Regions from separate parts of the Streptomyces sp. NPDC050704 genome, predicted to be linked through region 3. Evidence: riboswitches for the same ligand, from Rfam matches in the RefSeq annotation. Region 3 holds a riboswitch; each other region holds the start of a gene.

What was found. Region 3 has a riboswitch for cyclic di-AMP ahead of AB0I18_RS25055 (M23 family metallopeptidase). Riboswitches for the same ligand answer to the same signal wherever they lie in the genome.
Region 1: linked by a shared signal. The riboswitch ahead of AB0I18_RS35130 (M23 family metallopeptidase) and the one ahead of AB0I18_RS25055 (M23 family metallopeptidase) in region 3 are both predicted to bind cyclic di-AMP.
Region 2: linked by a shared signal. The riboswitch ahead of AB0I18_RS00010 (NlpC/P60 family protein) and the one ahead of AB0I18_RS25055 (M23 family metallopeptidase) in region 3 are both predicted to bind cyclic di-AMP.

What each region holds. Positions count from the first base shown of each region.
Region 1 covers NZ_JBFAHW010000078.1:35,816-43,495, reverse strand. The annotation lists gene lhgO (L-2-hydroxyglutarate oxidase) at 1-579, shown strand, start outside; gene trmB (tRNA (guanosine(46)-N7)-methyltransferase TrmB) at 691-1,524, shown strand; gene AB0I18_RS35140 (PrsW family intramembrane metalloprotease) at 1,660-2,970, shown strand; gene AB0I18_RS35135 (aldo/keto reductase) at 3,012-3,956, opposite strand; gene AB0I18_RS35130 (M23 family metallopeptidase) at 4,020-5,072, opposite strand; cyclic di-AMP (ydaO/yuaA leader) riboswitch at 5,084-5,239, opposite strand; tRNA gene AB0I18_RS35125 (tRNA-Met) at 5,597-5,670, opposite strand; gene AB0I18_RS35120 (dihydrofolate reductase family protein) at 5,763-6,905, opposite strand; gene AB0I18_RS35115 (MarR family transcriptional regulator) at 7,033-7,566, shown strand.
Region 2 covers NZ_JBFAHW010000001.1:14-7,693, forward strand. The annotation lists gene AB0I18_RS00005 (hypothetical protein) at 393-746, shown strand; gene AB0I18_RS00010 (NlpC/P60 family protein) at 848-2,020, opposite strand; cyclic di-AMP (ydaO/yuaA leader) riboswitch at 2,027-2,198, opposite strand; gene AB0I18_RS00015 (ScyD/ScyE family protein) at 2,460-3,569, shown strand; gene pcrA (DNA helicase PcrA) at 3,674-6,139, shown strand; gene AB0I18_RS00025 (M23 family metallopeptidase) at 6,249-7,680, opposite strand, start outside.
Region 3 covers NZ_JBFAHW010000043.1:58,867-66,546, forward strand. The annotation lists gene AB0I18_RS25045 (HPr family phosphocarrier protein) at 66-347, shown strand; gene AB0I18_RS25050 (GntR family transcriptional regulator) at 564-1,259, opposite strand; gene AB0I18_RS25055 (M23 family metallopeptidase) at 1,492-2,277, opposite strand; cyclic di-AMP (ydaO/yuaA leader) riboswitch at 2,291-2,455, opposite strand; gene AB0I18_RS25060 (pitrilysin family protein) at 2,699-4,087, opposite strand; gene AB0I18_RS25065 (pitrilysin family protein) at 4,084-5,445, opposite strand; gene AB0I18_RS25070 (DNA topoisomerase IV subunit A) at 5,682-7,680, shown strand, end outside.

The DNA of each region.
Region 1 (7,680 bases), on a different contig from region 3:
ATCGCCCGCCTCGCGGGGGACGAGCCCGGGATGCGGATCGTGCCGTTCCGGGGCGAGTACTACGAGCTGGCGCGGCCCTCACTGGTGAACGGGCTGGTGTATCCCGTACCCGACCCGGCGTTCCCCTTCCTCGGCGTGCATCTCACCCGGGGCATCGACGGCGGCGTCCACATCGGGCCGAACGCGGTGCCGGCCCTGGCCCGCGAGGGCTACGACTGGCGGACCGTACGGCCCCGCGAGCTGGGCGCGACACTCGCCTGGCCCGGTTCCTGGCGGATAGCCCGCCGGCACTGGCGCTACGGCGGCGGAGAGCTGCGCCGCTCGGTGTCCAGGGCGGCCTTCACCAAGGCGGTGCGCCGGCTCCTGCCCGCGGTGACCCCGGACGACCTGGTACCCGCCGCCGCGGGCGTCCGTGCCCAGGCGGTGCTCAGAGACGGCACGCTGGTCGACGACTTCCTGATACGCGAGGGCGCCCGGACGGTGCACGTCCTGAACGCCCCGTCCCCCGCGGCCACCGCCTCCCTGCCGATCGGCCGAGAGGTGGGCCGAAGGGTGCTCGCGACACTGGCCCGCGCCTGACGCCTGAGGGCCTGTTTCCGAGGCGTCAGGGCCGATGCCGGACCGGGCCGCACCCCCGCCCCCGCTCCACCCCGAGACCCTCCACCCCGAGACCCGTAAAATCGACTCACTGTGTCTGAGTCCCCTCTCACCCCCGATGCCCCCGGCCACCCCGACGGCCCGCCCCTCGACGCGCCGCGGCGGCAGCGTGCCAAGGGGGAGCCCCGCTTCCCCGACGGACCGCAGCCCGATCCGGCCGGTTCGCACTTCGACCGCCGTATCCGCAGCTTCCAGCCGCGGCGGAGCCGGGTGACGCAGGGGCAGGCGGACGCGCTGCAGCGACTGTGGCCGAAGTGGGGGCTGGACATCGACGGGCAGCGGGTCCTCGATCTGCCGGAACTGTTCGGCGCCGACCTGCCGGTGGTGCTGGAGATCGGCTTCGGGATGGGCGAGGCGACCGCGCGGATGGCCGCCGAGGACCCCGGCACCGGGATCCTCGCCGTCGACGTGCACACCCCCGGCCAGGGAAACCTGCTGAACCTCGCCGACCGCGGCGGCCTGTCCAACATCCGCGTCGGCAACGGGGACGCGATCATCCTGCTCCGCGAGATGCTCGCGCCGGACTCGCTGGCCGGACTGCGGGTCTACTTCCCGGACCCCTGGCCGAAGAAGCGCCACCACAAGCGGCGCCTGATCCAGCCGGATTTCCTCACCCTCGCCGCGTCCCGCCTAAGGCCGGGCGCGCTGGTGCACTGCGCGACGGACTGGGAGCCGTACGCCGAGGTGATGCTCGAAGTCCTCACCGCGCATCCGGATTTCGAGAACACCCAGCCGGACGGCGGTTTTGCGCCCCGTCCCGACTTCCGCCCGCAGACCCGTTTCGAGACCCAGGGTCTGGACAAGGGACATGTGGTGAACGACCTGCTCTTCAGCCGCGTACCTCACAACATCACCCGGGCCCCGTAGGGGCGCGGGGAACTGCGCGCTCAACCCCCACAACCCGCACCTCACAACCCACGCACTCCACCCCCCACCCAGTCGGCCCGACCCAGCGGAGCGCAACGTCGCGGCCGGAGCCCCTCCCTCGTTAGGGTCATTGCCGTGGCCACCTTTCCTCCGCATCCACCGACCCCCGGCTCCCCCGCCGGAGGCACCGGTGCCGGACGGCCCGCGCGTTGGTGGCAGCGCACCTGGGTGCGCTACGGCGCGCTGATCACCCTGCTCACCCTCTCGGGCCTCGTCATCCTGGCCCTCGTCCGCGAACAGACCGGCACCGAGGGCTTCTTGGTGGGCCTCGGCCTCGCCGTACTGCCCGTCCCGCTCCTCATGGCCGCCTTCCGCTGGCTGGACCGGGTGGAACCGGGGCCCTGGCGGAACCTGCTGTTCTCCTTCGCCTGGGGCGCCTGCGCGGCCGCGCTGATAGCGATCGTGGCCAACAGCTTCGCGACCAGATGGATAGCGACGGCCACCGCGGACCCGACCAGCGCCGACACCCTCGGCGCGACCGTCATAGCGCCCATCGTCGAGGAGTCGGCGAAGGCCGCCGCGGTCTTACTCGTCTTCCTGTTCCGCAGACGGGACTTCACCGGAATCGTCGACGGCGTGGTGATAGCCGGGGTCACCGCGACCGGCTTCGCGTTCACCGAGAACATCCTCTACCTCGGCACCGCCTTCGGCACCGACCAGCTCAGCGGCGACACCGGCATCGCCTCCGTCACCGCCGCGACCTTCTTCGTACGCGTGATCATGTCGCCCTTCGCGCACCCGCTGTTCACCGTGCTCACCGGCATCGGCTTCGGCATCGCCGCCCTCTCGGCGGACCGCCACCAGGTGCGCCGCGTGCTGCTCCCGCTCACCGGACTGCTGCTCGCGATGGGCATGCACGCGGTCTGGAACGGCTCGTCGGCCTTCGGCGAGTACGGCTTCTTCGCGGTGTACGCCGCGTTCATGGTGCCCGCGTTCGGGCTGCTCACCTGGCTGGCCATCCGGACGCGCCAGCGCGAACTCGGCACGGTGCGCGCCGAACTGCCCGCGTACGCCATGGCCGGCTGGCTCACCATGCCCGAGCCGTTCGTCCTCGGCTCGATGAAGGCACGGCGGCTGGCCCGCGACTACGCCGCCCACAACGGCGGGCGGGCGGCGGGCCGGGCCGTCGAGGAGTACGAGGCGTACGCGACGTCTCTGGCGTTCCTGCGCCACCGGGGGCGCCGCGGCCGCGCCGGCGCCGACTTCGTCGTCCGCGAACGGGAGCTGCTGCGGGAGCTGTGGGCCCGGCGCGACGTGGCCCGCCCCGCGCTCGCCTACGCGGCCCGGGTGACGGCTCCGACGCCGGTACCGCCGCCGTGGCCGGTGTACGGGTACCCGTACGGGCAGGCGGCGCCGCATCCCGCGTACAACCCGTACCTTTCGTAACTCCCGAGCCCTCCGCTGCGTCAGGCAGCGGTCCCGTCAGGTCAGGCGGAGGCCGCCGTCAGCTTCGCGAGGTCCGCGTCCGTCAGTGTCAGGTCGGCCACCCCGAGCAGCGCCGGAAGCTGTTCGAGGTTGCGGGCGCTGGCGATCGGCGCCGCCACCGTCGGGCGGGACAGCAGCCAGGCCAGGGCGACCGTCGCGAGCTCGGCCCCGCGCTCCTGCCCGACCTCGTCCAGCGCCGCCAGGACGCGCCGCCCCCGCTCCGACTCCAGATACGCGCCCGCCGCGCCGGCCCGGGGGCTGTCGATCTGGACCCCCGGCCGGTACTTGCCGGTGAGGAAGCCCTTGGCGAGCGCGGAGTACGGCACGACGGCCAGCCCGCCCCGGGAGGCGATGTCCTGGAGCGGGCCCTCGTAGGTGTCGCGCGAGACGAGGCTGTAGTGGGGCTGCAGCGCGACATACCGCGCGAGGCCCTCGCGGTCGGAGAGGTCGAGGGACTCCTGGAGCCGCTCGGGGGAGATGTTGGAGGCGGCGATCGCCCGCACCTTGCCGGCGCGCACCAGCTCGTCCAGAGCCGTGAGGATCTCCTCGACCGGCACCGAGGGGTCGTCGAAGTGCGTGTAGTAGAGGTCGACGTAGTCGGTCCGCAGCCGCCGCAGCGACGCCTCGACCCCGCCCTTGACGGTCCCGGCGGACAGCCCCTTGTACTGGGGATGGCCGCCGACCTTGGTCGCGATCAGCATGTCGGCCCGATTGCCGCGCGCGGCGAGCCAGTTGCCGATGACGGTCTCCGACTCGCCGCCCTCGTTGCCGGGCGCCCAGGCCGAGTACACGTCGGCGGTGTCCACGAAGTTCCCGCCCGCGGCCGCGTACGCGTCGAGCACGGCGAAGGACTGCGCCTCGTCGGCGGTCCAGCCGAAGACGTTGCCGCCGAGGGCGAGCGGGAAGACCTCGAGGTCGGACGAACCCAGCTGGCGAAGAGAAGTCATACGTAGGTCAACGACCGTACCGGACGGCCGTATTCCGTACGCACAGAGCCGGAGAGCCGGGCCTTACGGGTTGAGCCCCTTGCTCCGCATCCACGCCATCGGGTCGATGCCGTCGCCGCCGCTCGTGTGGACCTCCATGTGGAGGTGCGCCCCGGTGACGTTGCCGGTCGCGCCCACGCGGCCGATGACGTCGCCCGTGTTGACCTTCTGCCCGACGCTGACGCTGATCGACGACTGGTGGGCGTACCAGATCTCCGTACCGTCGTCGAGCGTGAGGACCGTGCGGTAGCCGTACGACCCGTTCCAGCCGGCCTCGGTGATCGTGCCGGTGTGGACGGCCTTGAGCGGCGTCCCCGTGGGAGCGGCGAAGTCCAGGCCCGTGTGCTGGCCGGAGGACCACAGCGAGCCGGACTGACCGAAGGTCGAGGTGATGGTGTACGAGGAGGTCGGCAGCGTGAACTGCTTGGCGAGCTCGGCGAGGCGCGCGGCCTCGGCCTTCTCCTTGGCCTCCTGGTCCGCCTTCTTCTTGGCGGCGGCGATCTTGGCCCGGGCGGCGTCCCGCTCCTTGGCGGCCTGATCGGCGGCGGCGGCCTCGGCGGCCTGCTGGGCCTCGCGGTCCACCTGGTCCTGCTGCTGCTCGGCCTGGAGCATGATCCGGGAGCGCAGGGCCTCGCCGGCGTCCGCGGTGCCCTGTTCGGCGTCGGCGGTGGTGGTCAGGCCCGCTGCGGTGAGCGGCGTGCCGGCCTCCTCGGCGGAGTCGTCGTCCGAGATCAGCGAGCCCACGTTCGGCAGGTCGGGCATCGAGATCGACACCGGCGGCTTGCCGGTCTGCGCGGTGGCCATGCCGCCCGCGCCGACGGCGGCTATGACACCGACGCCCAGAACGGTCGAGCTGCGTGCGAGTCCTCCGCCGCGCTGCTTGGAGACGCGGTGCTTACCGCGTACGGGACGGAGGGAATCCGCGGTGGGATTCCACTCCTCCCAGGTGTCCTCGTCCTTGCGGATGCCGTAGGCGAAGACGTCGAGCTTCTTCTCACCCGAGGTCTCGCCAGGTGTTTCACCCGACAACTCGCTTGGTGCGAACGAGGGTTGGGGAGCGGGGCGGTTGGACGCCACGTGGGCGCACTCCTTTCCTTCCTTCTCGCCTACCGGGTTAGCTGACGGGTTCGGAGCAGGAAGGTCTCCTACGCGCGTCAACCGCGGTATCCTCACCGCGAATAACGCCCGATTCACCCCAATTAGTGGTTCCCCGGTTCCCTTGCGGGATTCGGCACGTGCACACGGAGCCGACTCTTGTGACGGCTGGGACGACCGCGCTGCGTTATCGAACGTTAATAGACGCGGGTACCGGATTCCAAGCTGTTCCGAGTGATCGTTAAGGCTCTTGGCCTGGACTTACAGGTCATGAGCGGTTCAAACCGGGCGAGTTGACCCGCAATCGAGGGTGATCCCTATGGTGATGGTGTGTCAGTTGTTATGCGCAGGGGCGTCATTCGACTACCACGGGTGATATAGCGGCCATGGAAGCTCACGGCCGTCGTACGGCGATCAGCGCCATGGCGGTCGGCGCGCAGCTCCATGTCGGCCGACGAAAATGACTTGAGGCCGGAATCCAATGGATTCCGGCCTCAGGCCTTCAGTAGCGGGGACAGGATTTGAACCTGCGACCTCTGGGTTATGAGCCCAGCGAGCTACCGAGCTGCTCCACCCCGCGTCGTTGAACTCAACTATACGCCATCTGCGGGACCCCCAGCACCACGGTTTACGTCGCCCGCCCTTCACCGGGGGTTTCGGCTGGGGCAGGGGTCAGCCGAGGAGGTGGCGGTTGGGCGCGGTCGCCCGCTCCTCGTACTCCGGGAGTACGAGGACGGTGGCGCCCTCCGCCGCCAGCAGCCCGCTGCCGTCCGCGGCCGCCACGAACGTGTCCGGCTCGCGCCAGGCCGTGACGACCCGGCGCACGCCCGCGTCGAGGATCAGCCGGGCGCAGGGTGCGGGCCGGGAAGCACGGCGGGCGCACGGCTCCAGGCTGCTGTAGACCGTGGCGGTGGCGAGGCGCGGGTCGGCGGGGCCGAGCTTGGCGAGCGCTGCCTCCTCGGCGTGCGACACCGGGTCGGACTCGCGGGAGTGGCCGCGGGCCAGCTCCGTACCGTCGGCCGCGACGACGACCGCGCCGACGCTGAACGCGGTCCGCGAGGGCGGGCAGTCGGCGGCGAGTTCGCAGGCGAGCCCCAGCCAGTGCCGGTCGGCGGCGGTGGCGAGCGGACCGGCACCGGGGGCGGTGGGCACGTACCGCATGAGGACCACGTCTCCGACGGGCCGGGTCTCGACCAGCCGCATCCGGTTGCGGGGGCCGCCCGGGTATCCGCCGGGCCCGAACAGCCGTGGCGCGTCCGGCTGCCCCACGACGAGCGGTGCGAGGGCGAGCTGCAGCTCGTCCGCGAGCCCCTGCCGGAGGAGCTGGGTGTGCACCCGGCCGCCCCCTTCGACCATGAGGCGCCGGACGCCGCGTACGTCGTGGAGGTGCGCGAGTACGGCCCGCCAGTCCAGCTCGGGGCCGACGGGGACGACGTCGACGCCCAGGCCGTGCAGGGCTTCAGCGGCCCTCCGGGCGCCCTTGTCGGACGTGTAGACGATCTTCTCGCCGCCGGTGGACCAGAAGTTCGCGGCCGGGTCCAGGTCGCCGCTGCCGCTGACGGTGACCTTCAGCGGGTACGCGGGCCGGCCGGCGGCGACCCGGGCCGCGCGCCGCTCGGCGGAGTTGACCAGCAGCCGGGGGTTGTCGGCGCGCAGGGTGCCCGCGCCGACCAGGATCGCGTCGGACTCGGCCCGCACCTCGTCGACCCGGTCGAAGTCGGCCGGCCCGGAGAGCAGCAGCCGGTCGGGCCCGGTGTCGTCCAGGCAGCCGTCGAGGGAGACGGCGGCGGACAACAGGACGTAGGGGTGAGGCATGAACGCGCTTCCTTTCGGACCTTGCCTGATCTTGTCGGACCTTGCGTTTTCGCGTTCGGACTTCGCGAAGGCGAGCCGGGACAGGCCTGGGCTTGGTTCAAGTTTGAAACAAACCTACACTGGGTGCATGACGACCCGCTGGCTCACTCCCGAGGAGCAGCGCGCCTGGCGCGCGTACGTCGCAGCCTCCCTGCTCCTGGAGGACGCGATCGACCGGCAGCTCCAGCAGGAGGCCGGCATGCCACACCTCTACTACTCCATCCTGGCCAACCTCTCCGAGATGCCGGGCCGCCGTCTGCGCATGACCGATCTCGCCGAGAAGCTGAAGATCACCCGCAGCCGCCTGACGTACGCGGTGACCCGCCTGGAGAAGGACGGGGCGGTACGCCGCGAGGGCTGCCGCAGCGACAAGCGGGGCAGCCTGGCGATTCTGACGGACGAGGGGCTGGCCGTCCTGGAACGCACGGCGCCCGGCCATGTCGAGACGGTCCGCACGTCCCTCTTCGACAATCTCACTCCGGAGCAGGTGGGACAGCTGGAGGACATCTGTACGGGGATCGCGCGAGGCCTGGAGGGGGACGACCCGCAGGCCATGCCGGACGACGTCCCGTGGCGCCGCCGCTCCTCCACGACCACCACGACCACCACGAACTGCACCTGAGTCGCAGCACACTCTTTGCTTCAATTTTTAAGCATGTCCTCAAAATGTGGGGTAGGGTCTCGATTCGAGGATCTGCTTCAAAACTGAAGCAGATAAGAACCTGGACCTGGACCG
Region 2 (7,680 bases), on a different contig from region 3:
CTGTGCGGGCCGCCGCCGGACCTTTCTCGGCGGTGGTGTCCGACTGCCGCCCCTGGCCGGGCGGCGGTGGGGAGCCGGTCACCTGGGGAAGGACGCTAAACCTCGAAGTGCGGCGGGGGTAACGGCATGTACGGAAGTGGTGGGACTACGGCACGAGGTGACCGGATCGGACCATGATCCCCGCCCGGCGGCGGCCACTTGGCGCGGCCGGGTGACCGATGCGGGGGTTGTCCGGAAGCGGAGGGCGGGCCGGTGCTATGGGCCGCCGACCGGTGCTGCCGACCGGTGCCGCGGGCCGGTGCCATGGGCTCCGCCGGGGCGCGTACGGGACCGGCACCGGCACCGGGGGCGGTGCGGAGCGGTACGCGGACCTCCGGTTAGGGTCCGGGCTCATGGACGTACTCATTCATGTCTTCGTCGCCCTGCACATCATCGGCATCGCCGCCCTGCTCGGCGGCTTCCTCACCCAGCTGAAGGCCATGGGCGCCGGCACGGCCCGTTTCACCCCCGCCATGCTGCACGGCGCCCTGACCATGCTGGTCACGGGCGCGATCCTGGTCGGCCTCAACCAGGCCGACGACCAGACCGTGAACAACATCAAGATCGGCGTCAAGCTCGCGCTGCTGGTCGTGGTCCTGGGCCTCGTCTACGTGCAGCGCGACGAGGAGAAGGTCGAGAAGCCCCTCTTCGGCCTGGTCGGTCTGCTGACCACGGCGAACATCTTCATCGCGGTCCTCTGGACCTGAGGATGCTCTGGACCTGAGGGTGCTCCGGACCCGAGCGGCCGCCGACCTGAACAGCGGCCGCCCCGAGCCCTGGTGAGAGTCCTGAAGGTCCTGGAGGTGCCTTACGCCGGCCGCACCACGCTGTGGATCGGCATGTAGTAGATCGACTCCTCGCGGACGTACGCCCCCGGCTTGGGCGCGTGGATCATCATGCCGTCGCCGATGTAGATGCCGACGTGGCTGATGTCGTCGTAGAAGAAGACGAGGTCGCCGGGCTGCGCGCTGTTCACCGAGACCGTCGTGCCGACGTTGACCTGGTCCCAGGTGGTGCGCGGGAGCGTGACGCCCGCGGCCTTCCAGGCGGCCTGGGTGAGGCCCGAGCAGTCGTAGGAGCCGGGGCCGCTCGCGCCCCACACGTACGGCTTGCCGATCTGATCGCGGGCGAAGGCGAGCGCCTTGTCGGCCTTGGCGGTGGTGGAGGAGTCGGTCCCCGAGGCGCTCCCCGCACCGGTCGAGGTCCCCGTGCCGCCCGTGGACGTTCCCGTGCCCTGCTGGGCCTGCGCGGCCTCCTCCTGGCGCCGCTGCTCCTCGGCGGCGGCCTGCTGCCGCGCCAGCTCGTCGGCCTTGCGCCGTGCCTCTTCCTGCTTCTCCCGCTCGATCGCCGCGAGCCGCGCCTTCTCGTCGGCGGTCAGCTTCGAGAGGAGTCCGCGCGCCTCGGCGAGCTTCCGCTGCACGTCCGCCTTGGACGTCTTCAGCGTGCTCTGCGTCGTGGTGAGCGTCTCCAGGCTCTCGGACGCCTCCTGCCGCTTCTCCGTCGTAGCGGCCTGCTGCGTCGCGTAGTCGTCGACGGCCTGCTTCTGGCGGCTGGTCAGCCGGCTCATCAGCTGGGTCTGGTCGAAGTAGTCCTGCGGGTTGTCCGCGAGGAGGAGGGAAGCGGTGTCCGGAGTGGAGGCGCCCGTGCGGTACTGCGCGGCGGCGAACGTACCGAGTTCCTCGCGCGCCTCGTTGAGCTTCTCCGTGCGCTGGGCGACGTCGTCCAGCAGGGTGTCCACCTGCTTGCGCTGCTTGGTGGTCTTCTCCTTGGCCCCGTTGTACTTCTCGGTGGCCGTCCCCGCCTGCTGGTAGAGGTCGTCGACCTTCTTCTGGACTTCCTCCAGGCTCGGCTTGGGCTCCGCGGCGGGTGAGGCGTTCGCCGTCTGGGAGAGGAGGGCAACCGAGGTGAGGGCCGCGGTGGCGAGGGCCGGGGTCCTCATGCCCATGGGACTGGGCGGCCGCGTCTTGCGGTGTGGCGCCACGAGGGCGACTCCTTCCGTCATCCGCCTACCGGGTTAGCTGTCGGGTTCGGGCGAGTGCTTCGGAAGGTTTGCCCTACGGTCCTCGTCCCGGAAGGGAGTCGGACCGATTCACCCCAAGTTCGGTGGGTCCCCGGTTCCGTCGGCCACGAGGGCGTGCCGGATTCGGCGGAGGCCGCTCGGCCCGGCGATGTTCGCCGGTGGAGGTCGGGCGGCCCACTCGGCAAGTTAGCCAATTCGTGTGGCTCTTGTGAAGTTTGATGTGCGATATGCCCGATACATTTTCGTGACCTCAGCCTCAAGCATCGCTCTTCGAGGTCAATACGGAAGGATCTGCGATGAGTTGTACGGAGTTACGGAGTCCGCCTGGTTCCGGCCATTAAGGTCGGCTCGGCCCGGCCCGGGACAGCCCGGCGCCGACCGCCCGACTCAGGGGGTACGTATGGCACGCAGGGCGTACAAGGTGCGTACAGGACAACTTCTCGTCGCCTCGGCCACCGGGGTCGCTCTCGCCGTCACGGCGGGCGTCGCCCCCGCGAGTTCGGCGAGCGGTTCCGGCGGGAAGCCCGTCGTACGGGTGATCGCGACCGGCCTCGACAACCCGCGTCAACTCTCCTACGGCAACGGCCGGGTGTACGTCGCCGAAGCCGGCCGGGGCGGCAGGACGTGCACCGGCGGCGGCAGCCCGGAAGAGGTCCAGTGCATCGGGACCACCGCGGGAGTCACCAAGGTCTTCTGGAACGGCGGCAGTTGGCAGCAGCGCAGGCTGGTCGGCGGGCTGCCCTCCTCGGCCGCCAAGGACGGCGGCTTCGCGGTCGGGCTCAACGGCGTCTCGGCCCTCGACGGCGGTGTGTGGGGCGTCGAGACCTGGGCCCCGCCCGAGGCCGGCGTCCCCGAGGGCAGGCCCTGGAACACCCTCGGCAAGCTGCTGGGCATCACCCACGGCAAGGCGCGGATCGCCGCCGACATCGCCGCCGTCGAGCTGAAGCACAACCCGCACAAGGCCACGATCGAATCCAACCCGTACGGCGTGCTCGCGCTCCCCGACGGCCGGAAGATCGTCGCCGACGCGGCGGGCAACGACCTGATCGAGGTCTCGCCGCGGGGCAGGACCCGCGCTCTCACGGTCTTCCCCGACCACGACGGGAACGAGTCCGTGCCCACCTCCCTCGCCCTCGGTCCGGACGGCAAGCTCTACGTCGGCGAGCTGAACGGCGAGGCCGCGAAGCCGACCGCCCGTGTCTGGCGCGTCGACCCCCGCACCGGGAAGATCCTCGGCCGGCAGGGCGGCTTCGGTTCGATCACCGGGATCGCCTTCAACGGCAGCGGCGACCTGTACGTCAGCCAGCTCTTCGCCGGACGCGTGACCAAGGTCGCGCACGACGGCGGCAAGCGTACGAGCGTGAAGGTGCCGTTCCCGGCGGGCGTGGCGGTGGACCCGTACGACGGGAAGGTCTTCGTCTCCGCCTGGTCCGTCGCGGACCGTGACGGGACGGTGATGGAGGGCAAGAAGACGCCAGGCGGTCAGCTCTGGAAGATCCTCGGCTTCTGAGGGGCGGTTCCGCCGGGCCCGGATTCTGCGGGCGGGGTGCGAATTCCGTCGAGTTTTCGGGGTGGCGGCGGGGTGTCAGTGGGGGCGCCTAGACTCGGAGGGCGATGAGCAGCCTCTTTGATGACAGCTTCCTGGCGGACCTCAAGCCTTCCAAGGCCCACGAGGAAGAGCCCCCGCCGCCGCCCGAGGACGAGGCGCCGGAGCCGGTTCCGGACGACCTGTTCGGCGGCCGCTTCGACGTGCCGCCGAGCCGGGACGGCCACTACCGCGACGGCGCCCCGCGCCCGTACGTGGACCCGGCCGCGCTCCTGGACGGGCTGAACGAGAACCAGCGCGCGGCCGTGACGCACCACGGCTCGCCCCTGCTCATCGTGGCCGGCGCCGGCTCCGGCAAGACCCGGGTGCTCACCCACCGGATCGCCCATCTGCTGGGCGAACGCAAGGTGCACCCGGGCGAGATCCTCGCGATCACCTTCACGAACAAGGCCGCGGGCGAGATGAAGGAGCGCGTCGAGCACCTCGTCGGCCCGCGCGCCCACGCGATGTGGGTGATGACCTTCCACAGCGCGTGCGTCCGCATCCTGCGCAGGGAGTCGAAGAAGCTCGGCTTCACGTCGTCGTTCTCGATCTACGACGCCGCCGACAGCAAGCGCCTCATGGCCCTGGTCTGCCGCGACCTGGACCTCGACCCCAAGCGCTTCCCGCCCAAGTCGTTCAGCGCCAAGATCTCGAACCTGAAGAACGAGCTGATCGACGAGGAGGACTTCGCGGGCCAGGCCGTCGACGGTTTCGAGAAGACCCTCGCCCAGGCCTACGCGATGTACCAGTCACGGCTGCGCGAGGCGAACGCGCTGGACTTCGACGACCTGATCATGACGACGGTCAACCTGTTCCGGGCCTTCCCGGACGTCGCCGAGCACTACCGCCGCCGCTTCCGCCACGTGCTCGTGGACGAGTACCAGGACACGAACCACGCCCAGTACGCGCTCGTACGGGAGCTGGTGGGCCCCTCCGGCGAGGACCAGGACCCGGGTGAGCTGTGCGTCGTGGGCGACGCCGACCAGTCCATCTACGCGTTCCGCGGCGCCACCATCCGCAACATCCTCCAGTTCGAGGAGGACTACCCGAACGCGAAGACGATCCTCCTGGAGCAGAACTACCGCTCCACCCAGACGATCCTCACCGCCGCCAACGCGGTCATCGAGCGCAACGAGAGCCGCCGCCCGAAGAACCTGTGGACCAACGCGGGCGCGGGCTCCCAGATCACCGGCTACGTGGCCGACACGGAGCACGACGAGGCCCAGTTCATCGCCGACGAGATCGACCGGCTCACGGACGCGGGCGACGCGAAGGCGGGTGACGTCGCCGTCTTCTACCGTACGAACGCGCAGTCCCGTGTCTTCGAAGAGGTCTTCATCCGGGTCGGCCTGCCCTACAAGGTCGTCGGCGGCGTCCGCTTCTACGAGCGCAAGGAGGTCCGGGACGTCCTGGCGTACCTTCGCGTGCTCGCGAACCCCGAGGACTCCGTACCGCTGCGCCGCATCCTGAACGTGCCCAAGCGAGGCATCGGCGACCGTGCCGAGGCGATGATCGACGCGCTCTCCCAGCGCGAGAAGATCAGCTTCCCGCAGGCGCTGCGCCGCGTCGACGAGGCGTACGGCATGGCGGCCCGCTCGACCAACGCCGTCAAGCGGTTCAACACGCTGATGGAGGACCTGCGGACCGTCGTCGAGTCGGGCGCGGGCCCGGCGACCGTCCTGGAGGCGATCCTCGAACGCACCGGCTACCTGGCCGAGTTGCAGGCCTCCACCGACCCGCAGGACGAGACCCGCATCGAGAACCTCCAGGAACTCGCCGCCGTGGCCCTGGAGTTCGAGCAGGAGGCCGGTGAGGGCGAGGCGGCGGCGGGCGGGCTCTCCGCCTTCCTGGAGCGGGTCGCGCTCGTCGCCGACTCGGACCAGATCCCGGACGAGGAGGAGGACGGGTCCGGTGTCATAACGCTGATGACCCTCCACACCGCCAAGGGTCTCGAGTTCCCCGTGGTGTTCCTGACCGGCATGGAGGACGGCGTCTTCCCGCACATGCGCGCACTCGGCCAGACCAAGGAGCTGGAGGAGGAGCGGCGGCTCGCGTACGTCGGCATCACGCGCGCGCGGGAGCGGCTGTACCTGACGCGGTCGTCGATGCGCAGCGCCTGGGGGCAGCCCTCGTACAACCCGCCGTCCCGTTTCCTGGAGGAGATCCCGGAGGCGCATCTGGAGTGGAAGCGGACGGGCTCCATGGGGCCGGTGAACTCCGGTCCCGCCGCCGGTGTGGCGGCTTCCCTGTCCTCGTCCCGGTCGCGCTCGGCGGCCTCTGGTGCGTCCGGCTTCGCGACGCGGCGCGGCGGCGCGAGCGAGAAGCCGGTGGTGTCGCTGGCGGTGGGGGACCGGGTCACCCACGACCAGTTCGGCCTGGGCACGGTGGTCGGCGTGAAGGGCACGGGGGCGAACTCGGAAGCGACGGTCGACTTCGGCGAGGAGAAGCCGAAGCGGTTGCTGCTGCGGTACGCGCCGGTGGAGAAGCTCTAGGGCCCTAGCTCCGGGGCTTGCGGGGGCTCGACGGTTCGGTCGCGTCGAGCCTTGTGGGTGGGGCCGGGCGTGGGTCCGGGCCCTGGATCTCTGGGGCCCGGTGGCTCGATTACGTCGGGTTGAGGCCGTGGCTCCGCAGCCACGGGAGCGGGTCGATCGCCGAGCCGCCGGCCGGGCGTACCTCGAAGTGGAGGTGCGGGCCGGTGGAGTTGCCGGAGTTGCCGGAGAACGCGATCGGGTCCCCGGCCTTCACGACGGCGCCGGAGGCCACCTTGTAGCTGGCGAGGTGGCAGTACCAGGTCTCCGTGCCGTCCTTGGCGGTGACGATGACCATGTTGCCGTACGCGCTGTTCCACTCCGTGCGGACGGTCCCGTCGGTCGCGGCCATCACCGTCGTGCCGTACGAGACGGGGAAGTCGATGCCGGTGTGCACGGACATCCAGTTGATGCCGGCCTGTCCGTAGTAGGCGCTGAGCCCCTTCTGCGCGACCGGCAGCGCGAACTTCGGACGCAGCCGCTCCTTGCGGGCCGCCTCCTCGGCGGCCTTCCGCTTCTCCGCGTCCTGCTGGGCCTTCAAGTCGATACGTTCCTGCGTCCGGCTGGCCCGGTCGGCGAAGTCGTCCGCGTCCGCCGAGAGGTTCTCCAGCTGGGTGTCGAGCTTGTTGTTCACGGCGGCCGGTTTCACGGCACTCACGTCGGGCGCGGCGACGGTCGTCTCCTTGACGTCGTCCCCGCTCCCGCCGGGCAGCACCGTCGCGGCGGCGATCCCGGCCACACCCATCACACACGCCGAGGGCACGGCGACCGTCAGCAGCGCGGAACGCTTGGGCGGGGTACGGCGGCGGGAACGCGAGGCGGAACGGCCCGCCGCGCGCGCCGCCGAGCGGGAGCCGGGGGTGGCGCGGGCCGCGGAGGCCGCGGGGGCGATCTCCTCGACGTCGTCCAGGAGCGGGAGCTCATCGTGGTCGTGGGCACCGGTGTGATGACCGGTGCCCACGTCGGTGCCCGAGTTGACGCCGTCGGAGGAAGTGAACTCCCCCTCCACGGCGGCCTGTTCCTCGTACCCGACCTGCTCGAAGACCGAGGTGGCCTGCTGGTCGTAGGACCCGTGCTGCTCGTAGGACTCCGGTTGGTCGTACGACTCGTGGGCGGCCTGATGCTCGGTCAGCGCCTGATCATGTCCCTGCGCCTGATGCGTCTGGTGGTTCTGATGTGCCTGGTCGCCGCCGTCCGAGTTCCAGGCCGTCGCGTCGTACGCGCCCGTGTCGAAGGTCGGCGCGGTCCACTGCTGGGTTCCGCCGACCGGATCGGCCTGCTGCCACGCGTTCGCGTCCCACTGGCCGGTGGGGTCGGGCCCCGCGGCCTGCGCCGGGATCGCGCCGAGCTGCTGGTAACCGGCGTCCGGCCAGACGCCGGTCGTGTCGTAGCTGCCGGTCTCGTACGCGGCGTGGTGCTGGGCCGCGTACGGGTCGTAGTTCAGCGTCTGTTGGCCGCCCGTGGACCACTGCGTGGCGTCGTACGAACCCGTGCCGCCGCCGTTG
Region 3 (7,680 bases):
GGACACGCTTCACGCTGTGGAACAATGGTCTAGACAACCGTGAGACACCTGAAGGGCAGCATCACATGGCTGAGCGCCGCGTCAACGTCGGCTGGGCCGAGGGCCTCCACGCCCGCCCCGCTTCCATCTTCGTCCGGGCGGCCACGGCCTCCGGCGTCCCCGTGACGATCGCCAAGGCCGACGGCAACCCCGTCAACGCCGCCTCCATGCTCGCGGTGCTGGGTCTTGGCGCCCAGGGCGGCGAGGAGATCGTGCTGGCCTCAGACGCCGAGAACGCGGACGTCGCGCTCGACCGCCTGGCGAAGCTGGTCGCCGAGGGCCTCGATGAGCTTCCCGAGACGGTCTAGTCTCGCGGATCACCGTGCGGCGGAGCCGCGTCGGCCCATTCCGGGCGACGCGGCTCCGCCGTTTTCGCGTACACCGCTCGCGCCTTTTCGTGCGCCGTCCATGTGCCCGTTTCCGCCCACGCGGAAATCACCCGCACGGAAATTCCCGGCGGGTGGAAAAAGGGGCAGCAGAAATAGGCCCCAACCGAATATCCCTCTTTGTATACGGCGCCACTGTTAATGCCGCAGACCTGCCGTGTTTACGGGAGGTTGCGAAGTCCTCACACGCTCCACGCGATCACCGCTGCCGGGAAAGCGCAGCCGGTGCGCGGCCGTCGCCCGCTCGGTGTGCAGCGAGGTGATCGCCCGGGCCCGGTCACTGTCGCCGCGTGCCACGGCGTCCACGATGGCGCCGTGCTCACCCCAGGACTCGGCGGGGTGGGCCGACGCCTCCACCGAGTACATCCAGGCGATCTTGTGCCGCAACTGGGCGAGTGTCGAGGTCAGCGCGGGGCTGCCGGAGGCCTGTGCGAGCGTCTCGTGGAACCAGCCGCCGAGCGAGCGCAGATCCTCGCTGTTGCCCCTCCTGGCCCGCTCCTGACCCAGCCTGACCAGGCCTCGCAGCACCTTGAGGTGCGCCTCCGTGCGGCGCTGGGCGGCGCGCGCGGCGCCCAGCGGCTCCAGCAGTATGCGCATCTCCAGCAGGTCCGCGCCCTCCTGCTCGGTGGGCTCCGCGACGCACGCGCCCGCATGGCGGCGCGTGACGACGAAGCCCTCCGCCTCCAGGGTGCGCAGGGCCTCGCGCACGGGGACCCGCGAGACTCCGTAGCGACGCGCGAGCAGTTCCTCGGTGAGCCGGCCGCCGCGCTCGTAGACACCCGCGACGATGTCGTCACGGATCGCCGTGCATACCGAATGCGCGGGAATACGCATGACCGGACCTCCGCCTTAATCCCCGCGAAACGCGGTCGATTGACGCTCGTTCAGTGACTCTATTGCAGAGAACCGGAAATTCCGATGGCGGGCCGGAATCCATGGCTATTTTTTGGACACACCACGCCACTGAACAGGCAGTCGTCCGGTCGGAGAACAGGTCAGGACGCACGAAAGCCCCGACTCGGTGAGCCGGGGCCTTCGGGAGAGGTACGCGTGGTGTCGCGAGCCGTCAGACGTTCACGCCGTGCGAGCGGAGGTACGCCCCGGGGTCGATGTCGGAGCCGTACTCCGGGGACGTACGCGCCTCGAAGTGGAGGTGCGCCCCGGTGACGTTGCCGGTGGCCCCGGAGAGGCCTATCTGCTGACCCGGGGTGACCGTCTGGCCGACGGAGACACCGATGGACGACAGGTGGCCGTACTGGGTGTACGTGCCGTCGGTCATCTTGATGACGATGTTGTTGCCGTACGCGCCTCCCCAGCCGGCCTCCACGACCTCGCCTGAGCCCACCGCGTGGACGGCGGTGCCGCTCGCGGCGTGGAAGTCGATGCCGGTGTGGCTGCCGGAGGACCAGACGGCGCCGCCGGACTTGTAGCCCGTGGAGATGTACGAGCCGTTGATCGGCGCGGTGTACGCGTTGAGGCGCTTGCGCTCGGCCTCGCGGGCGGCACGGGCCTCGGCCTCGCGCTCCTTCTTGACCTTCTCCTCGGCGCGCTTCTCCGCGGCCGCCTCGGCCCTCTTCGCCTCTTCTTCGGCCTTCTGGAGGGCGGCGGCCTCGTCGGCGGCCTGCTGCTGCGCCTGGGCCTGCGCGTCGATCTGGTCGGCGACCGAGTCGGCGATGGTGATGGCCTGGGTGAGGCCGGTCTGCTCGACCGCGCTCTCGGCGGCGAGGGCGGGAGCGGCGAGGGTTCCGATGACACCGGTGGTGGTGAAGGCCGCGACGCCGACGGCGTGCGTGGAGGTACGGGTGAGACGGCTCGGGCGACGGTGCTTCCCGGTGGCGCGGGTGAACGCCATGAAGTGGCTGGTCCTTTCCTTCCTTCTCGCCTACCGGGTTAGCTGACGGGTTCGGAGCAGGAAGGTCTCCTACGGGCCCCCTCCGCTTCGTGGAGGGCGTCCGATTCACCCCAGGGACTTCGTATGGGTCCCCGGCTCCCCTGGCTCGCGCCGTACGGGGACTCGGCGATGACTGTCCGGTGCCGCGGGTGCGGCGCACTGCCTGACGAACAGCCGGACCGACGCTAAGCGCGGGAACTTTCAATCAACAAACGGATCAAGGCTTTTGTTGTGTATGCCACAGGGCAGACAGGCAACCTCCCCATCAATACGGACAACCTGCGAATCAATACGGACAACAGGCGAGTTGAGGACGAAGTCCGGGCAAAAGAGGGCCCAGGCGACTCTTCAGTCGCCTGGGCCCCGGCAAGCTGCCTGATCTCTACTCCGCCGGTACGACGCTCACTTCGCCGATTCCGAGGGCCTTGACCGGCTCCTCGATCTGAGCGGCGTCACCGACGAGGACGGTCACCAGACGGTCCACCGGGAAGGCGCTCACGGCGGCCGCGGTGGCCTCCACGGTGCCGGTGGCGGCGAGCTGCTGGTACAGCGTGGCCTGGTAGTCGTCCGGCAGGTGCTGCTCGACCTGGTCGGCGAGCGTGCCCGCGACGGCGCCCGCGGTCTCGTACTTCAGGGGAGCCACGCCCACCAGGTTCTGCACGGCGACGTCCCGCTCGGCGTCCGTCAGGCCCTCGGCCGCGAGGGTGCGCAGCACCTTCCAGAGGTCGTCGAGCGCCGGGCCGGTGTTCGGGGTGTCCACGGAGCCGCTGATGGCGAGCATCGCGACGCCCGTCCCGTCCGGCGCGGAGCGCAGCACCTGACCGAACGCCCGCACACCGTAGGTGTAACCCTTTTCCTCGCGCAGGACGCGGTCCAGGCGTGAGGTGAGGGTGCCGCCGAGGCAGTACGTGCCGAGCACCTGGGCGGGCCACACACGGTCGTGCCGGTCGGCGCCGACGCGGCCGATGAGCAGCTGCGTCTGAACGGCTCCGGGACGGTCGACGATGATCACGCGGCCGGTGTCGTCGGCGGTCACCGGCGGCACCGGACGCGCCTGGGCCGGCGAGCCGGTCCAGGCGCCGAGCGTGTCGCCGAGCAGGGCGTCCAGGTCGACGCCGGTGAGGTCACCGACGACGACGGAGGTGGCCGTGGCGGGGCGTACGTGCTTCTCGTAGAAGGCGCGTACGGCCGCCGAGTCGATCGCGGAGACCGTCTCCTCGGTGCCCTGGCGCGGCCGCGACATGCGCGAGGTCGCCGGGAAGAGCTGCCTGGAGAGCTCCTTGGCGGCGCGGCGGGCCGGGTTGGCGGTCTCGTGCGGGATCTCGTCGAGCCGGTTGCGCACCAGCCGCTCGACCTCGCTGTCCTCGAACGCGGGCGCCCTGAGGGCGTCGGCGAGCAGACCGAGCGCCTTGGGGAGCCTGGAAACGGGGACTTCGAGGCTGATCCGTACGCCGGGGTGGTCGGCGTGGGCGTCGAGGGTGGCGCCGCAGCGCTCCAGCTCGGCGGCGAACTCCTCGGCGGAGTGCTTGTCGGTGCCTTCGGAGAACGCCCGCGCCATGATCGTGGCGATGCCGTCCAGGCCCTGCGGCTCGGCCTCCAGCGGGGCGGCCAGGAGGATTTCGACGGCCACGACCTGCTGGCCGGGGCGGTGGCAGCGCAGCACCGTCAGGCCGTTGTCGAGCGTGCCGCGCTCGGGTGCCGGGAAGGCCCAGGGCCGGGCCTCGCCGGCCTGGGGCTGCGGGTGGAATTCCATCGTGGCGAGCTCGGTCACTTGGCCGCCTCCTCGTCGGTGTCTTCAGCGGAGTCGGCGTCATCTGCGGCATCGGCGGCGAGCGGCTCGTAGACCAGCACCGCCCGGTTGTCCGGGCGCAGGCGGGCCTTGGCGACCTCCTGGACCTCCGCGGCCGTGACCTCCAGCACGCGCTGGACGGCGGTCAGGGCGAGCTGCGGGTCGCCGAACAGCACGGCGTACCGGCACAGTTCGTCGGCGCGGCCCGCGACCGTGCCGAGCCGGTCCAGCCATTCGCGCTCCAACTGGGCCTGGGCGCGCTCCATCTCCTCGGCCGTGGGGCCCTCCTCGGCGAACCGGGCGAGCTCCTCGTCGACGGCGGCCTCGATGACCGGCACCTTGACGTCGCCGGACGTCTTCACGTCGAGCCACCCCAGGGAGGGCGCTCCGGCGAGGCGCAGCAGGCCGAACCCGGCGGCCACGGCGGTGCGGTCACGGCGTACGAGCCGGTTGTAGAGCCGGGACGACTCGCCGCCGCCGAGGACGGTCAGGGCCAGGTCGGCCGCGTCGCACGCGCGCGTGCCGTCCTCCGGCAGCCGGTAGGCGGCCATCAGCGCGCGGGCCGGGACCTCCTCCTCGACGACCTCGCGCAGCTGCTCGCCGATGGTCTCCGGCAGCGCGCCGTCACGCGGGGCGGGCTTGCCGTCGTGGCCCTTGATCGAGCCGAAGTACTTCTCGACCCAGGCGAGCGCCTGCTCCGGGTCGATGTCTCCGACAACCGACAGGACGGCGTTGTTGGGCGCGTAGTAGGTGCGGAAAAAGGCGCGCGCGTCTTCCAGCGTGGCCGCGTCCAGGTCCGCCATCGACCCGATCGGGGTGTGGTGGTAGGGGTGGCCCTCCGGGTAGGCGAGAGCGGTCAGCTTCTCGAAAGCGGTGCCGTACGGGACGTTGTCGTACCGCTGCCGGCGCTCGTTCTTGACGACGTCCCGCTGGTTCTCCATCGACTCGTCGTCGAGCGCGGCGAGCAGCGAGCCCATACGGTCGGCTTCCAGCCAGAGGGCGAGCTCCAACTGGTGCGTGGGCATGGTCTCGAAGTAGTTGGTGCGCTCGAAACTGGTCGTGCCGTTGAGCGAACCGCCCGCGCCCTGCACCAGTTCGAAGTGACCGTTGCCCTTCACCTGCCCCGAGCCCTGGAACATCAGGTGCTCGAAGAGGTGGGCAAGCCCGGTGCGGCCCTTGACCTCATGGCGCGAGCCGACGTCGTACCAGAGGCACACCGCCGCGACCGGGGTCAGGTGGTCCTCCGAGAGCACCACGCGCAGGCCGTTCGCCAGGCGGTGCTCGGTCGCTGTCAGGCCGCCGGAGCCGGCCTCGGCTGTGGCCGTGTGACCCATGGGCATGTACGTCCCTTCGATCGCGGAAAACTGCTCAATTCCTGCTAGTCGTGCCACTGTATGCAAGCGCGCCGACAGCTGGCGAAGTTCCCGCCCCGCCTACGCCGAGAGCGAGCACGCGGGCGCCCCCGGAAGCCCGTACGGACGGGTCGTGGTCCGCGTTGTCAGTGGGCCGGTCCACAATGGAGCCCGTCAGAACCCGTTCATGCCCAGGCAGAGACTGTGAAGGAGCCGCAGCAGCGATGGCCCGCCGCAGCACGAAGACCCCGCCGCCGCCCGACGACTTCGAGGAAAGAATCCTCGACATCGACGTCGTCGACGAGATGCAGGGCTCCTTCCTCGAGTACGCGTACTCGGTCATCTACTCCCGAGCCCTGCCGGACGCCCGCGACGGCCTCAAGCCCGTGCACCGTCGCATCGTCTACCAGATGAACGAGATGGGGCTGCGCCCCGACCGCGGCTATGTGAAGTGCGCCCGCGTCGTCGGCGAGGTCATGGGTAAGCTCCACCCGCACGGCGACGCGTCGATCTACGACGCCCTGGTGCGCCTGGCCCAGCCCTTCTCCATGCGCCTGCCGCTGGTCGACGGCCACGGCAACTTCGGCTCGCTGGGCAACGACGACCCGCCGGCCGCCATGCGGTACACCGAGGCCCGGATGGCCGACGCGACCTCCCTGATGACGGAGTCGATCGACGAGAACACGGTCGACTTCTCGCCGAACTACGACGGCCAGGAGCAGGAGCCGACGGTCCTCCCGGCCGCGTACCCGAACCTGCTGGTCAACGGCTCGTCGGGCATCGCGGTCGGCATGGCGACGAACATGGCGCCGCACAACCTCGGCGAGGTCATCGCCGCCGCCCGCCACCTGATCCGCTACCCGGGCGCCGATCTCGAGACGCTCATGAAGTACGTCCCGGGTCCCGACCTGCCCACGGGCGGCCGGATCGTCGGCCTCTCCGGGATCAGGGACGCGTACGAGACGGGCCGCGGCACCTTCAAGATCCGCGCGACGGTGGCCGTGGAGAACGTGACGGCGCGCCGCAAGGGCCTCGTCGTCACCGAACTGCCCTTCACGGTCGGCCCGGAGAAGGTGATCGCCAAGATCAAGGACCTGGTCGGCGCGAAGAAGCTCCAGGGCATCGCGGACGTCAAGGACCTCACCGACCGGTCGCACGGCCTGCGCCTGGTCATCGAGATCAAGAACGGCTTCGTCCCGGAGGCCGTCCTGGAGCAGCTCTACAAGCTGACGCCGATGGAGGAGTCCTTCGGTATCAACAACGTGGCGCTGGTGGACGGCCAGCCGCTCACGCTGGGCCTCAAGGAACTCCTGGAGGTGTACCTCGACCACCGTTTCGAGGTCGTGCGCCGCCGCAGCGAGTTCCGCCGTACCAAGAAGCGCGACCGGTTGCACCTGGTCGAGGGCCTGCTGGTCGCCCTGCTGGACATCGATGAGGTCATCCGCCTCATCCGCTCCAGCGACAACTCCGCGCAGGCCAAGGAACGCCTGATCGAGCACTTCTCGCTGAGCGAGATCCAGACGCAGTACATCCTGGACACGCCTCTGCGCCGTCTCACCAGGTTCGACCGCATCGAACTGGAGACGGAGCGCGACCGGCTCAACGGCGAGATCGACGAGCTGACCGGCATCCTGGACTCGGACGCCGAGCTGCGCAAACTGGTGTCGGGCGAACTGGCCGCGGTGGCCAAGAAGTTCGGCAACGAGCGGCGTACGGTGCTGCTGGAGTCCGCCGGTTCCGCCGCCACGGCCGTGCCGCTGCAGGTGGCCGACGACCCGTGCCGGGTGCTCCTTTCGTCGACGGGGCTGCTCGCGCGTACGGCGAACGGTGACCCCTTCGGGGAGGGCGACGGCAAGCGCGCCAAGCACGACCTGATCGTCTCCGCCGTCCCGGCGACCGCCCAGGGCGAGATCGGCGCGGTCACGTCCGCCGGACGGCTGCTGCGGATGAACGTCATCGACCTGCCGCAACTGCCCGAGACCGCCTCGGCGCCCAACCTCTCCGGGGGCGCGCCGATTTCGGAGTTCCTGACCCTGGAGGGCGACGAGGACGTCGTCTGCCTGACGACGCTCGACGAGTCGTCGCCCGGACTGGCCCTCGGCACACAGCAGGGCATCGTCAAGCGTGTGGTCCCGGACTATCCCTCCAACAAGGAGGAGCTGGAGGTCATCACGCTCAAGGACGGCGACCGGATCGTCGGCGCGGCCGAGCTGCGTACGGGCG